3 regions of the Streptomyces telluris genome follow, and region 3 is predicted to be linked to each of the others. Evidence: predicted binding sites of a transcription regulator. Region 3 holds the regulator's gene; each other region holds the start of a gene.
What was found. Region 3 encodes HrcA, which represses chaperone genes, less so after heat shock. Its sites were predicted from a motif close to TTNGCACTCNGNNNNNCNGAGTGCNAA; they were not measured.
Positions count from the first base shown of each region.

Region 1: groL (chaperonin GroEL) is a predicted target of HrcA. The motif match lies at 1,286-1,312, and genes of this name have one in related genera.
Region 2: groES (co-chaperone GroES) is a predicted target of HrcA. The motif match lies at 1,546-1,572, and genes of this name have one in related genera.

Region 1 covers NZ_JANIID010000003.1:140,026-143,297, forward strand. Annotated here, with positions in the region: gene thrC (threonine synthase) at 1-145, shown strand, start outside; gene NQU55_RS04915 (ubiquitin-like small modifier protein 1) at 223-498, shown strand; gene NQU55_RS04920 (cold-shock protein) at 922-1,128, shown strand; gene groL (chaperonin GroEL) at 1,475-3,097, shown strand; gene NQU55_RS04930 (PTS transporter subunit EIIC) at 3,204-3,272, opposite strand, start outside.
Region 2 covers NZ_JANIID010000028.1:100,731-104,002, forward strand. Annotated here, with positions in the region: gene NQU55_RS26495 (THUMP-like domain-containing protein) at 1-363, opposite strand, end outside; gene NQU55_RS26500 (polysaccharide deacetylase family protein) at 472-1,359, shown strand; gene groES (co-chaperone GroES) at 1,722-2,030, shown strand; gene groL (chaperonin GroEL) at 2,125-3,272, shown strand, end outside.
Region 3 covers NZ_JANIID010000006.1:108,956-112,227, forward strand. Annotated here, with positions in the region: gene NQU55_RS09130 (MBL fold metallo-hydrolase) at 1-389, opposite strand, end outside; gene hrcA (heat-inducible transcriptional repressor HrcA) at 576-1,592, shown strand; gene dnaJ (molecular chaperone DnaJ) at 1,593-2,729, shown strand; gene NQU55_RS09145 (nitronate monooxygenase) at 2,939-3,272, shown strand, end outside.

The sequences.
Region 1 (3,272 bases), on a different contig from region 3:
CGGTCGGTTGGATCCGTCGCTCACGACCGTCGTGCTCAACACCGGGGACGGGCTCAAGACGCTCGACGCGGTCGCGGCGGGGCCGACGGCGACGATCCGGCCGTCGCTGGAGGCGTTCCGCGCCGCTGGTCTTGCCGCCGTCTGACATCTGCGGGCCGGTTGCGCCCACCTGTTCCGCCCTGCGGAACGCCTGCCCACAACTCGTTTCGAGGGAGCTTCCCCATGAGCGTCACCGTTCGCATCCCCACCATCCTCCGTACCTACACCGGCGGGAAGGCCGAGGTCTCCGCCGAGGGCGCGACCCTCGCCGATGTCCTCCGGTCCCTGGAGGAGAACCACACCGGCATCGCCGCCCGCGTGCTCGACGAGGCCGGCAAGCTGCGCCGGTTCGTCAACGTCTACGTCAACGACGACGACGTCCGCTTCGAGCAGGGGCTGCAGACGCCCACCCCCGACGGCTCCGCCGTCTCCGTCATCCCGGCCGTCGCCGGCGGCTGAGGTTTCACAGGGTTCCTCCGTTATTGCCGCACGACGTACCCGGAATCGCCTCGTCCGTAAAGCGGACGGGGCGATTCCGCCTGTTGAGCGCGATACAGTTGGGGCGATCCCCGCCCGGCGTCAGTGCCGAACGCATATGAGAACCCGTCAAGTTGTGCGCGAAGTGTGTGCACGAAATGCCGGGTTGGTTGCGTTATACCCGGCCCGACTTGCCCTGAAATACCCGGAGTTCAGCCGATTTCCTCGATCGGCCATGCCCGGAATTCTCGTCCGAGTGACCTGTTGCAGACGGCATCCGTGCAGATACATTCAGCCGCGGTCGACGCGTTCCGGCGCACACCCACTGGGCTGCCAGGGGGTGAGGTCTGACCCGGGTCCGCGAAGTGCGGTCCTGCGCAAGGGCCAGTAATAGGGGAGTTAGGCATGGCTCAGGGCACCGTCAAGTGGTTCAACGCGGAGAAGGGCTACGGCTTCATCGCGGTCGACGGTGGTGCGGATGTATTCGTCCACTACAGCGCGATTCAGATGGACGGTTACCGCACCCTCGAGGAGGGTCAGCGGGTCGAGTTCGAGATCTCGCAGGGCCAGAAGGGGCCGCAGGCGGACATGGTGAAGCTGCAGCAGGTCTGATCGCGGCGCATCGACCACCGGCTCGCTCGGTTTGCAGAGGGGCTCGCACCCGACGGGGTGCGGGCCCCTCGCGCGTGTGCGGGGCGCGTGGGGTGGGTACGGCTGCCTGGGGCCCCTGCTCCGGGCGCCCCGTGGGCGTGACTGTCCCCCCGGGGCGCTTGCACTCTCCCTGGTCGAGTGCTAATCATTGGGCTTAGCACTCTCCGAGTGAGAGTGACAGATTTGGACCGTCGGTGAGGTCCGCATGCCAGGCGGGGCAAGGAACCGCAGGGTACGCAGGCCGTCCGTCGCGGGCGCCAGTGCGGTCCGGAGCAGTCTCCACCCCGTCCTGGGAGGACCACTTCACATGGCCAAGATCATCGCGTTCGACGAGGAGGCACGGCGCGGTCTCGAGCGCGGGATGAACCAGCTCGCCGACGCCGTCAAGGTCACCCTCGGCCCCAAGGGCCGCAACGTCGTCCTCGAGAAGAAGTGGGGCGCCCCCACGATCACCAACGATGGTGTCTCCATCGCCAAGGAGATCGAGCTCGAGGACCCGTACGAGAAGATCGGCGCCGAGCTGGTCAAGGAGGTCGCGAAGAAGACGGACGACGTCGCCGGTGACGGCACGACGACCGCGACCGTCCTGGCCCAGGCCCTGGTCCGCGAGGGCCTGCGCAACGTCGCCGCCGGTGCCAACCCGATGGCGCTGAAGCGCGGTATCGAGAAGGCCGTCGAGGCCGTCTCCGGTGCCCTGCTCGAGCAGGCCAAGGACGTGGAGACCAAGGAGCAGATCGCCTCCACCGCCTCCATCTCCGCCGCCGACACCCAGATCGGCGAGCTCATCGCCGAGGCCATGGACAAGGTCGGCAAGGAAGGCGTCATCACCGTCGAGGAGTCCCAGACCTTCGGTCTGGAGCTGGAGCTCACCGAGGGTATGCGCTTCGACAAGGGCTACATCTCGGCGTACTTCGCCACCGACATGGAGCGTATGGAGGCGTCCCTCGACGACCCGTACATCCTGATCGTCAACTCCAAGATCGGCTCGGTCAAGGACCTGCTGCCGCTCCTGGAGAAGGTCATGCAGTCCGGCAAGCCGCTGCTGATCATCGCCGAGGACGTCGAGGGCGAGGCCCTGTCCACGCTCGTCGTGAACAAGATCCGCGGCACCTTCAAGTCCGTCGCCGTCAAGGCCCCGGGCTTCGGCGACCGCCGCAAGGCCATGCTCGGTGACATCGCCATCCTCACCGGTGGCACCGTCATCTCCGAGGAGGTCGGCCTCAAGCTGGAGAACGCCGGTCTCGACCTGCTCGGCCGCGCCCGCAAGGTCGTCATCACCAAGGACGAGACGACCATCGTCGACGGTGCCGGTGACAGCGACCAGGTCCAGGGCCGCGTCAACCAGATCCGCGCCGAGATCGAGAACAGCGACTCGGACTACGACCGCGAGAAGCTCCAGGAGCGCCTCGCGAAGCTGGCCGGCGGCGTGGCCGTCATCAAGGCCGGTGCCGCGACCGAGGTCGAGCTCAAGGAGCGCAAGCACCGCATCGAGGACGCCGTTCGCAACGCGAAGGCGGCCGTCGAGGAGGGCATCGTCGCCGGTGGTGGCGTGGCCCTGCTGCAGGCCTCCCAGGTGTTCGAGAAGCTGGAGCTCGAGGGCGACGAGGCCACCGGTGCCGCCGCCGTCAAGCTGGCCCTGGAGGCCCCGCTCAAGCAGATCGCGGTCAACGCCGGTCTCGAGGGCGGCGTCGTCGTGGAGAAGGTGCGCAACCTGACCCCGGGCCACGGTCTCAACGCCGCCACGGGCGAGTACGTCGACCTGGTCGCCGAGGGCATCATCGACCCGGCCAAGGTCACCCGCTCCGCCCTGCAGAACGCCGCGTCCATCGCTGCGCTCTTCCTCACCACCGAGGCCGTCATCGCCGACAAGCCGGAGAAGGCCGCCGCGGCCGCTCCGGGCGGCATGCCCGGCGGTGACATGGACTTCTGATCCTGACGGATCACCTGTCCTGACGCTGTACGCGCCCGAGGGCGGTACCCCCACCAGGGGGTGCCGCCCTCGGGCCGTTGTGCCATCGGCTGTGCCACCCGCTGTTCTATCCGGAGTTCTCCGCGGGGTGGTCTGCGTTCAGCTCGCGCAGCGACCGGCGGCTCAGCCCGAACGC
Region 2 (3,272 bases), on a different contig from region 3:
GACGCCGAGCGCGGCGAACCGGCCGGCCCGGTATTCGGCCACGGACCGCCGCGTCGACTGCTCCACGCCGTTCGGCGTGAAGAACATCCGGTACGCGTCCTCCGCACCGAACTTCGCCACGGCCCGCTGCCGCAGCCGGGCCATGCCGAGCGCCGCCGAGACGAGCTCCGCGGGGTGGTCGCGGCGCAGCCGGGTCGCCGTGGCCAGTTCCCGGGCGGGGTCGTGGTCGCGCAGCCCGGCGAGCAGGCCGCGGCCCTCGTCCGTGAGGAGGGCGGTGAAGGCGGCAACGGCGGCCCCCGACGCGTCCGGTTCGTCCCGGGCGTTCGGCTTGTTCGGCTCGTTCGGTTCGTTCTGTGCTGGCACCCGGCCATTCTTGCCCAGGCCTTCGCCCGGGCCTCCTCCCCGCCCCTCCGACAGGCCCCCCTTCCGCCCGGTCTGCCCGGCTCGAACACATGCACAACAATCAGAGGTGTGAGCTCCCCTGTATCCGGCCCGATATCCGCCCGCCCGTCCGCCCGTGCCGCCGCCGCGGGCACGCTCCTGCTGGCCCTGCTCCTCAGCGGCTGCTCCGGTTCCTCCGGTGGCGGCAAGGGAACGGCGTCCGCGTCCCCCTCTGCGCGTACGGACGCGGCGTCCTCGCCCTCGGCCCCGGCCGTCCCGGACGCCGCCGCCTACCGCCGCTGGGGCCTGGACAAGCCCCTCGCCGCGCCGCCCGCCCCGCCGGCCGCCAGGCTGACGGACGGGATGAAGGCCGGCGCCGCGCCCAAGGTGATCCGGCGTGTGCCCACCCAGGACAAGGTCGTCTTCCTGACCTTCGACGACGGGGCGGAGAAGGACCCGGAATTCGTGGAGATGGCCAAGGACCTGAAGCTGCCCTTCACGATGTTCCTCACCGACGACATCGCCCGCGCGGGCAGCGGCTACGGCTACTTCGAGCAGCTGCGGGGCGAGGGGAACCGCAACGGCATCCACAACCACACCCTCTCCCACCCCAACCTCCGCACCCTCTCCGCCGACGCGCAGCGCCGCGAGGTCTGCGGCCAGCAGGACGCCCTGGAGAAGCGGTACGGGAGCAAGCCGCCGTTCTTCCGCCCGCCCTACGGCAACTACAACGACGCCACCCTCGCCGCGGCCAGCAGCTGCGGGGTGAAGGCGCTGCTGCTGTGGGAGGCGACGATGCAGATCAACGACATGCGCTACGCGGACGGCGGGAAGCTGCGCTCCGGCGACATCGTCCTCGCCCACTTCCGCGGCCCCTCGGAGCTCAAGGGCACGACCATGACGCGGATGGTCACCAACATGCTGCGCAGCATCGAGCGGCAGGGGTTCACGGTGGCGCGCCTGGAGGACTACGTCTAGGCCGGGTGCCGGGTGCCGGGTGCCGGACGCGCCGCACGGGTCGTACGCGCCGCATGAGAATCCGGAGGATTACGACCCGCGGCCCGCGGGCAGATCCACCTCCGCGCCGGAACGCCGGAACGCGCCGCCCCGACCGGCCGGGTGCCTTACCCCCAGGGGTGAACCGCAGGCTCGCCGCACGGCGAATTGGCACTCCGCTTGACCGAGTGCTAACCGCGTCATAGTCTCGGCTCCGTTGGCACTCTCCACCCGGGAGTGCCAAACGCAGCGACGGGCAGAATCCGGCACCCGCGACGACGGATCCTCCTGGTCGCCACCTCAGACAGATAACCCCGTGAATCTCCGAAGGGGGAGGTCGGATCGTGACGACCGCCAGCTCCAAGGTTGCCATCAAGCCGCTTGAGGACCGCATCGTGGTCCAGCCGCTCGACGCCGAGCAGACCACGGCCTCTGGCCTGGTTATTCCGGACACCGCCAAGGAGAAGCCCCAGGAGGGCGTCGTCCTGGCCGTGGGCCCGGGCCGCTTCGAGGAGGGCAACCGTCTTCCGCTCGACGTGAACGTCGGCGACGTCGTGCTCTACAGCAAGTACGGCGGCACCGAGGTGAAGTACAACGGCGAGGAGTACCTCGTTCTCTCGGCTCGCGACGTGCTCGCGATCATCGAGAAGTAATTCACCCCGTTTGATGTGATCTGCGCCCTGGTTCCCGTGTGTATATGCCGCCGGGGTCCGGGGCGCGGTTCGTTTGAGAGGACTTGAAGCAACCATGGCGAAGATCCTGAAGTTCGACGAGGACGCCCGTCGCGCCCTCGAGCGCGGTGTCAACAAGCTGGCGGACACGGTCAAGGTGACGATCGGCCCCAAGGGCCGCAACGTCGTCATCGACAAGAAGTTCGGTGCCCCGACCATCACCAACGACGGCGTCACCATCGCCCGTGAGGTCGAGATCGAGGACCCGTACGAGAACCTGGGCGCCCAGCTCGTCAAGGAGGTGGCGACCAAGACCAACGACATCGCGGGTGACGGCACCACCACCGCGACCGTCCTGGCCCAGGCGCTGGTCCGCGAGGGTCTGCGCAACGTCGCCGCCGGCGCCTCCCCGGCCGCCCTGAAGAAGGGCATCGACGCCGCGGTCAAGGCCGTCTCCGACGAGCTGCTCGCGACCGCCCGTCCGATCGAGGACAAGGCCGACATCGCGGCCGTCGCCGCCCTGTCCGCCCAGGACAAGCAGGTCGGCGAGCTCATCGCCGAGGCGATGGACAAGGTCGGCAAGGACGGTGTCATCACCGTTGAGGAGTCGAACACCTTCGGTCTGGAGCTGGACTTCACCGAGGGCATGGCCTTCGACAAGGGTTACCTGTCGCCCTACATGGTCACCGACCAGGAGCGCATGGAGGCCGTCCTCGAGGACCCGTACATCCTCATCCACCAGGGCAAGATCTCCTCGATCCAGGACCTGCTGCCCCTGCTGGAGAAGATCATCCAGGGTGGCTCCTCCAAGCCGCTGCTGATCATCGCCGAGGACGTCGAGGGCGAGGCCCTCTCCACCCTCGTCGTCAACAAGATCCGTGGCACCTTCAACGCCGTGGCCGTCAAGGCCCCGGGCTTCGGCGACCGCCGCAAGGCGATGCTGGGCGACATGGCCACCCTGACCGGCGGCACCGTCGTCGCCGAGGAGGTCGGCCTCAAGCTCGACCAGGTCGGCCTGGACGTGCTGGGCTCCGCCCGCCGCGTGACCATCACCAAGGACGACACCACCATCGTCGACGGTGGCGGCAACTCCGAGGACGTCCAGGGCCGCGTCGCCCAGATCAAGGCCGAGATCGAGGCCACGGACTCCGACTGGGACCGCGAGAAGCTCCAGGAGCGCCTCGCCAAGCTCGCCGGCGGCGTCTGCGTCATCCGCGTGGGTGC
Region 3 (3,272 bases):
CGCTCGGCGGCCTCCGCGGCGGCCGCGGGCGCGAGCCCGTACCGCTCCGCGTCCAGCCGCAGCTCCTCGCGCTCGCGCCGCATCAGCTCGGCGGCGCCCACGGCCCCGTACACCTCCGCGCCCGGGAAGGCCGCCGTGCCGAAGACGTGATCGAAGTGGGGGTGCGTCAGAGCGATATGCGTCACTCCCCGGCCGAACAGTTCCCGCACCTCGTGCCCGAGCTCCGCGCCTTCGGCGACCGTCGAGCCGGTGTCCACGAGCAGCACGCCCGTACTGCCTGTGACGACCCCGACGGTGGCGTCCCACGTCGGCATTCGGCGGCGCGCGACGCCCGGCGCGAGCCGTTCCCACCGTGCTGCATCCCCGTGGCCTTGCTGACCGCTGTCCATACCAGGACGCTAGCGGGAGCGCGGTACGGTTGCCCGTCCGGCGTCCTGCCGCGGGCACGCGGCGGGGACGGCTCTTGCCCTGCCTGTGGTGCACGGCCGTACACTGGCTGGAGGGCTTTGGCACTCGCGACTGCTGAGTGCCAGGAACGGGCCCCGTAAGACGGTCTGGACTTGGAGGTGCGCGCGATGCTGAGCGAACGCAGGCTCGAGGTGTTGCGCGCCATCGTCCAGGACTATGTGGGCACAGAGGAGCCGGTCGGCTCCAAGGCCCTCACCGAGCGGCACCGGCTGGGCGTCTCCCCGGCCACGGTGCGCAACGACATGGCCGCGCTGGAGGAGGAGGGCTTCATCGCCCAGCCGCACACCAGCGCCGGCCGCATCCCGACCGACAAGGGCTACCGGCTCTTCGTCGACCGCCTGGCGGGCGTCAAGCCCCTGTCGACGCCGGAGCGGCGCGCCATCCAGAACTTCCTGGACGGCGCCGTCGACCTGGACGACGTCGTGGGGCGCACGGTCCGCCTGCTGGCGCAGCTGACCCGGCAGGTCGCGGTGGTGCAGTATCCGTCGCTGACCCGTTCGACGGTGCGCCACGTGGAGCTGCTCTCGCTGGCTCCGGCCCGCGTCATGCTCGTGCTGATCACGGACACCGGGCGGGTCGAGCAGCGCATGATCGACTGCCCGGCCCCGATCGGCGAGACCTCCCTCGCGGATCTGCGCGCGCGGCTCAACAGCCGTGTCGTGGGCCGCCGGTTCACGGACGTCCCGCAGCTGGTGGCGGATCTGGCCGAGTCCTTCGAGCAGGAGGACCGCGGAACCGTTTCTACGGTGCTGGCCACCCTGCTGGAGACGCTGGTCGAGGAGACCGAGGAGCGGCTGATGATCGGCGGCACCGCCAATCTCACCCGTTTCGGTCACGACTTCCCCCTCACCATCCGGCCCGTGCTGGAGGCGCTGGAGGAGCAGGTCGTCCTGCTGAAGCTGCTGGGCGAGGCCAAGGACTCCGGGATGACGGTGCGCATCGGGCATGAGAACGCTCACGAGGGACTGAACTCCACATCGGTCGTCGCCGTCGGCTACGGTTCGGGCGACGAGGCAGTCGCCAAACTCGGCGTGGTCGGACCGACCCGCATGGACTACCCCGGAACGATGGGAGCGGTACGCGCAGTGGCACGTTACGTCGGACAGATCCTGGCGGAGTCGTAAGTGGCCACGGATTACTACGCGGTCCTGGGCGTACGGCGCGACGCCTCGCAGGACGAGATCAAGAAGGCCTTCCGCCGCCTCGCCCGCGAGCTGCACCCGGACGTCAACCCGGACCCGAAGACGCAGGAGCGGTTCAAGGAGATCAACGCCGCCTACGAGGTGCTCTCGGACCCGCAGAAGAAGCAGGTCTACGACCTCGGCGGCGACCCGCTCTCGGCGTCCGGCGGCGGTGGCGGCGCCGGTGGCTTCGGCGCGGGCTTCGGCAACTTCTCCGACATCATGGACGCCTTCTTCGGACAGGCGTCGCAGCGCGGCCCGCGCTCGCGCACCCGGCGCGGCCAGGACGCCATGATCCGTCTCGAAGTGACCCTCGACGAGGCCGCCTTCGGGACGACCAAGGAGATCCAGGTCGACACCGCCGTCGTCTGCACCACGTGCAGCGGCGAGGGCGCGGCCCCCGGCACCTCCGCCCAGACGTGTGACATGTGCCGTGGCCGCGGCGAGGTCTCGCAGGTCACCCGCTCCTTCCTCGGCCAGGTCATGACCTCCCGGCCGTGCCCGCAGTGCCAGGGCTTCGGCACGGTCGTGCCCACGCCCTGCCCGGAGTGCGCCGGTGACGGCCGCGTCCGCTCGCGGCGCACCCTGACGGTCAAGATCCCGGCCGGTGTCGACAACGGCACCCGGATCCAGCTCGCGGGCGAGGGCGAGGTCGGCCCCGGCGGCGGCCCCGCCGGCGACCTCTACGTCGAGATCCACGAGAAGCCGCACCCGGTCTTCCAGCGCCGCGGCGACGACCTGCACTGCACGGTCACCATCCCGATGACGGCCGCGGCCCTCGGCACCAAGGTGCCGCTGGAGACCCTGGACGGCGTCGAGGAGATCGACATCCGGCCCGGCACGCAGTCGGGCCAGTCGATCCCGCTGCACCAGCGGGGCGTCACGCACCTGCGCGGCGGCGGTCGCGGCGACCTCATCGTGCACGTCGAGGTCATCACGCCCAATAAGCTCGACCCGCAGCAGGAAGAGCTGCTGCGGCAGCTGGCGAAGCTGCGGGGCGAGGAGCGGCCGATGGGCGAGTTCAAGCCGGGGCAGCAGGGGCTGTTCTCGCGGTTGAAGGACGCCTTCAACGGGCGGTAGGCGCCGGGCCGGGGGTCCGGGGGTCGGCCCCCGGGCGGGCACGGCAAGCCGGGGCAGCAGGGGCTGTTCTCGCGCTTGAAGGACGCGTTCAACGGGCGCTGACCCTTCATCTGGCGGTGTGGTCTTTTTCACCGGACGGGCTCGGATCGAGCCCGTCCGGTGATTGACATGGTCTGTGACACGATGTGGTCATGGCATACGAACCCAGGGTGGCCTCCGCGCTCACCGGCCTGTGCCGGCACCCGGTCGTGCAGGCGCCCATGGCCGGCGGCGTCTCCGGGCCCGCCCTCGCGGCCGCGGTGTCCGAGGCCGGCGGCCTCGGCTTCCTGGCCGCCGGTTACAAGACGCCCGCGGCGATGTACGAAGAGATCAAGCAGCTTCGTGCCCGCACCGCCGCACCCTTCGGTGTGAATCTGTTTATGCCGCAGCCTCCCGCCGCCGACCCGGCCGCGGTCGAGGTCTACGCCGAGCAGCTCGCCGGCGAGTCCGCCTGGTACGAGACGCCGCTGGGCGACCGGGACCACGGCGGTGACGACGCCTACG